DNA from 2 places in the Thalassospira sp. MIT1004 genome. Region 1 is predicted to be linked to the other one. Evidence: riboswitches for the same ligand, from Rfam matches in the RefSeq annotation. Region 1 holds a riboswitch; the other holds the start of a gene.
The links. A riboswitch is a leader RNA that binds a small molecule or an ion and turns the genes downstream of it on or off. The one in region 1 is predicted to bind glycine.
Positions count from the first base shown of each region.

Region 1 (2,463 bases):
GATTTGAAACGGAAGCGGGTTGTGTCGCCATATCGGAGCGAATAGACTGCGCGCGGTTGTGCCCGGACCGGGCATGACAGCGAATTTGACCAGTTCTATAGAGGCTTGGATGACGATTGCGAACGGACTGCGGCGTGTTTGTGCATTGGGTTTGGTGTCGTTTGCCGGTTTTCTGGCGGCGTGCAGCAGCAACCCGTTCGAAGAGCAGCCGGTTCCGGCATGTCCGCGGGCCTTCCTGCCCAATGATACCGCCCGATTGGTGCAGTTCAGCGGTCAGGGCAAGGACCTGACCGATGTGATCCTTGAAGCCGAATTTGGCGGTTATCTGGGCGATTGCGGCTATGACCTTGATGACAAGATCCTGAACGTCGTGATCAGCCCGGTGATCAATGCCGAACTGGGCCCGGCCGCACAGGGGCGCAACGCAAAACTCCAGTATTTCGTAGCACTTAAGGACCCGTCTGGCGAGTTTATCCAGAAGAATCTGTTCGATGTTCAGATGGCGTTTCCGAGCAATTTGAACCTGGCGCGCTATCGCGACGAGCAGGTGACTTTGAACGTGCCGCTGGATGATGTCTGGGCCGGTCCGGACTATGAAATTTACCTTGGTTTCCAGCTAAGCGCCGATCAGCTTGATTACAATCGACGCTTCGGAAAAAATTAATAATCCGGCCTATTATTCATTTTTGGTGAATAATCAAATCCCGCCCGCCTCGCGTGGCGGGATTTTCGTTTTTGAACAAAAGTTCGTTTTCGGTAATCCTCATACAAAATAATGGGCATTTGCCGGAGGGGCAAAAAAAGGGCTTTTAATCCTCATACCAATGGATGGGGTGGAGAGGATATGATTTTTGGGGCTGGTCTGGTCGGATTCAAATCCGTATAAGGGGGCATACCCAAATGATCCCCGTGGGAGAGTGCCACGGTCTTGATCGATGTGCGTGATTACATCGATAGGGATTGCGCGGACGCCGAAGGAGCAACCACCCCGGAAACTCTCAGGCAAACGGACCGCGGGGAGATGGGACTCTGGAAAGCAGGCGGCATCGAACATGGATGTGCGTCTCGCCGAAGATGTAAGCAGACCGGTATTCAAACCGGCTGTGATTCTTTCAGGCTCCAAGACAGAGGGGGACGTGGTTGGCCACTGGTCGGCTATGTTTCGCAACGACTGTCTGGAGACCTTGATGGCCGATCATCAAACCGAACTGCTGAAAACCGCCCTTTATGATTTGCATGTGGAACTGGGTGCCAAGATGGTGCCGTTCGCCGGTTATGACATGCCGGTGCAATATCCGTTGGGGGTGAAGGGCGAACATCTGCATACCCGCGCGAAGGCCGGTCTGTTTGATGTTTCGCATATGGGGCAGGTCCGCCTGACCGGCGAAAATCGCGTGGCCGAGCTTGAAAAGCTGGTGCCCGGTGATATCGCGATCCTCAAACCCGGCCGCACCCGTTATTCCGCCTTTACCAATGACGATGGCACGATTTTGGATGATCTGATGATCACCAATGCGGGCGACAGCCTGTTTCTGGTGATCAATGCCGCGTGCAAGGATGATGACATTGTCCATATGCGGGCCAATCTGGATAACGGTGTCGAGCTGATCGAGATTGATGACCGCGCGTTGATGGCCTTGCAGGGCCCGGACGCCGCCCGCGTGCTGGCGCGGTTTGCACCCTCGGTTGCCGATATGAAATTCATGAGCTTTGCCGAGATCGATATTGCCGGTATCGCGTGCTTTGTTACCCGGTCGGGCTATACCGGCGAAGACGGGTATGAGATTTCCGTGCCGAACGAGCGCGCCGAAGAGCTGGCGCGCAAGTTGTTGGCCGAGGAAGAGGTCGAGGCGATTGGCCTTGGCGCGCGTGATTCGCTGCGTCTTGAAGCTGGTCTTTGCCTGTATGGCAACGATATCGATACCACGACCACCCCGGTCGAAGGCGACCTTAACTGGATCATCAACAAGCGTCGTCGCGAAGAAGGCGGGTTCAAGGGGGCGGATGTCATCCTTGATCAGCTTGCCAATGGCGCGGATCGCAAACGTGTCGGGATCAAACCCGAAGGCAAGGCCCCGGCGCGTGAACATACGCCGGTCTTGAACAGTGACGGCGAAGAAATTGGCGAAATCACCAGCGGTGGTTTCGGCCCGACCGTGGATGGCCCGATTGCGATGGGATATGTCGCAATTGAATTTGCCGCCCCGGGTACCAAAGTCGATCTGATGGTGCGCGGCAAGGCACGCCCGGCGGAAATCGTCGAACTGCCGTTTGCGGCACATCGTTACTATCGCGGCTGATCATCAGAAAAAAAAGAGTTCGGGCAGCGTTTGCGGCCCGCAAAAGATACCGAGATTTTAGAGACAACTGATCTTACAGGGACGAATTACCATGGCTAAAAAATTCTCGCAGGAACATGAATGGGTTGAATATGAAGACGGTGTCGCGACCGTTGGCATTACC
Region 1 is NZ_MCAO01000011.1:283,814-286,276, reverse strand. Features, by position in the region: gene BC440_RS06115 (hypothetical protein) at 74-664, shown strand; glycine riboswitch at 901-1,024, shown strand; glycine riboswitch at 1,028-1,130, shown strand; gene gcvT (glycine cleavage system aminomethyltransferase GcvT) at 1,188-2,300, shown strand; gene gcvH (glycine cleavage system protein GcvH) at 2,392-2,463, shown strand, end outside.

Region 2 (2,463 bases), on a different contig from region 1:
CTCACCCTGGCAACCGACTTCGGCGGCCGAAATCGACGCACGCTTTTTATAGATCGAACCAATGGCCGCCGCCGTTAACAGGAATTCGCGTATTTTGCCCTGTGTCACATTGGCCCCGAACCGTTCGTAATAGCGCAGCACGGCGGGAATAACACCCGCCGCCCCGTTGGTCGGGGCGGTCACGACGCGCGAACCGGCAGCATTTTCTTCGTTAACCGCAAGGGCATAAAGATTGACCCAGTCGATCACGGTCAACGGGTCCTTAAGCCCCGCTTCTGGCCGTTCCGTCAGTTCAAGGTAAAGTTTGCGCGCACGCCGTTTGACATTCAACCCGCCGGGCAGAATGCCATCGGTTTTGCAGCCACGCTCAATACAATCCATCATCGCGCGATGCACGCGGTCGACAAATTCCTCGGTCTCGGCAGGTTCACGCCAGCTTTTTTCGTTTTCGGCCATGACTTCGGCAATCGACAGCTTTTCCTTTTTACAGATCGCCATCAGTTCATCGGCCGAGGAAAAGGGATAAGGCAGCGTGATATTATCGCCGGAATATTCCGCGCCGCGATCATCGCCCGAGACGATAAACCCACCCCCAACCGAAAAATATTCCTGTTTGTGCAAAACAACACCATCACGGTCAAAGGCGGTGATCCGCATGCCATTGGGATGTTCGGGCAGGCTTTCGGTCATATGGAAAACAAGGTTGGTATCCCGGTTGAAAGCAACCGGGTGCGCGCCGTAAAGCTGTAATGCGTGATCTTTATCAATCGCATCCATTGTCGGTGCGATCCGGTCTGGATCAACCGAACGCGGTCGTTCCCCCGAAAGCCCCATGATCACCGCGGTATCGGTGGCATGGCCCTTGCCGGTCAGAGCAAGCGATCCGTAAAGATCGACAATCACCGAGCCGATTTTTTCCAAAAGATTCCGGGCTTCGAGTTCCAGACAGAACCGATAGCCCGCGCGCATCGGGCCTACCGTATGCGAACTCGATGGGCCAATCCCGATGGTATAAAGATCGACAACGGAAAGATTAACGTCTTGCGGACGCTGCTTATTTTCTTCGGTCAAATGGGCCTCCCACGGCTCTTTGTCATGCGGATCAATGCCACATGACGTTATAGAACCGGTGTCTTGCCCCCTCTGTCCCTTGACCTGAGATTGTGCGCCCTGTTGCCAAAAACAAAGAAGTCTTTGACGCCATGGCTTCATCCTTCGGTGGAAATATGGTGCCGGGCGTTGGCCCCGTACCGCTTTCTCTCTCCAGAGCCTCAATCCGCAACGGTCCATCTGCCTGAGAGTTTTCGGGGCTATTGCTCCTTCGGCGCCGATCTGATCGCGGGATCAAAGCGGGCTCTCCCATCGCGGTTATTCGAGGTATCACCGTAACGCCCGAGATTACAGGCAGGTGATGATCCTTGTCAAAAAGCGACTTTGCAAGCGCACAAAAAATACCCGGTCGGAAGGCTGTTCAATACCGGCATTCATGATAGATTGCGCGTTGAAAATGCTATGATTGGCAGCGTCTGATGGCGGACCCACCGCGCCCGGCGTCTTTGTACGGATGGCAAAATTACCGGAAAATAACCATCTTTACCGGTAATTCAGCCTTTTACCTTATTTCGTGTACTTTAGTTCGTGGGATTATGATTGTGACTGTATCAAATACCGTAAAGCGCCCGCGTCCGGTGGTGCTGTGCATTCTGGATGGCTGGGGTTATCGCGAGGAAAGCAAGGACAATGCGGTTGCATTGGCGAATACCCCTGTTTGGGACGCGCTTTATGCCAACAATCCGACCGGCTTTCTGAAAGCCTGCGGTCTTGATGTCGGCCTGCCCGAAGGACAGATGGGCAATTCCGAAGTCGGCCATATGAATCTTGGTGCCGGCCGGGTTGTGATGCAGGAACTGCCAAAAATTGACGAGGCTGTCAAAACCGGTTCGATCGCAGATACCGATACGGTCAAAAAGGTTATCGCCAAGCTGAAAGAAAGCGGGGGTGTCTGTCATATCGCCGGGCTTCTGTCCGAAGGCGGGGTGCATTCCCATCAGGCCCATATGGCGGCCCTTGCCAAAATCATCGCATCGGCCGGTGTGCCGGTAAAAATCCATGCCTACCTGGATGGCCGCGATACCGCCCCCAAAAGTGCCGCCAAATTCCTTGAAAAATTCCGCGCACTGATCGGTGATGCCAATGTTGAAATCGTGACCGTCACCGGGCGCTATTACGCGATGGACCGCGACAATCGCTGGGAACGAGTCAGCCAGGCCTATTTCACGATGGTAAAGGGCAAGAATTACGCCGATGGCCGCACCGCTGAAAGTGCCGAAGCCGCAATCAGGGCAGCCTATGATGCCGACACCACGGATGAATTCGTTCTGCCGACCGTGATTGGCGATTATGCCGGCATGAAAGACGGCGACGGGCTTTTGATGACCAATTTCCGGGCCGACCGCGCGCGTG
Region 2 is NZ_MCAO01000044.1:157,902-160,364, forward strand. Features, by position in the region: gene BC440_RS18210 (L-serine ammonia-lyase) at 1-1,071, opposite strand, end outside; glycine riboswitch at 1,142-1,269, opposite strand; glycine riboswitch at 1,273-1,372, opposite strand; gene gpmI (2,3-bisphosphoglycerate-independent phosphoglycerate mutase) at 1,647-2,463, shown strand, end outside.
Region 2: it holds a riboswitch for glycine, as region 1 does, so the genes downstream of both, BC440_RS18210 (L-serine ammonia-lyase) here and gcvT (glycine cleavage system aminomethyltransferase GcvT) in region 1, are expected to answer to the same signal.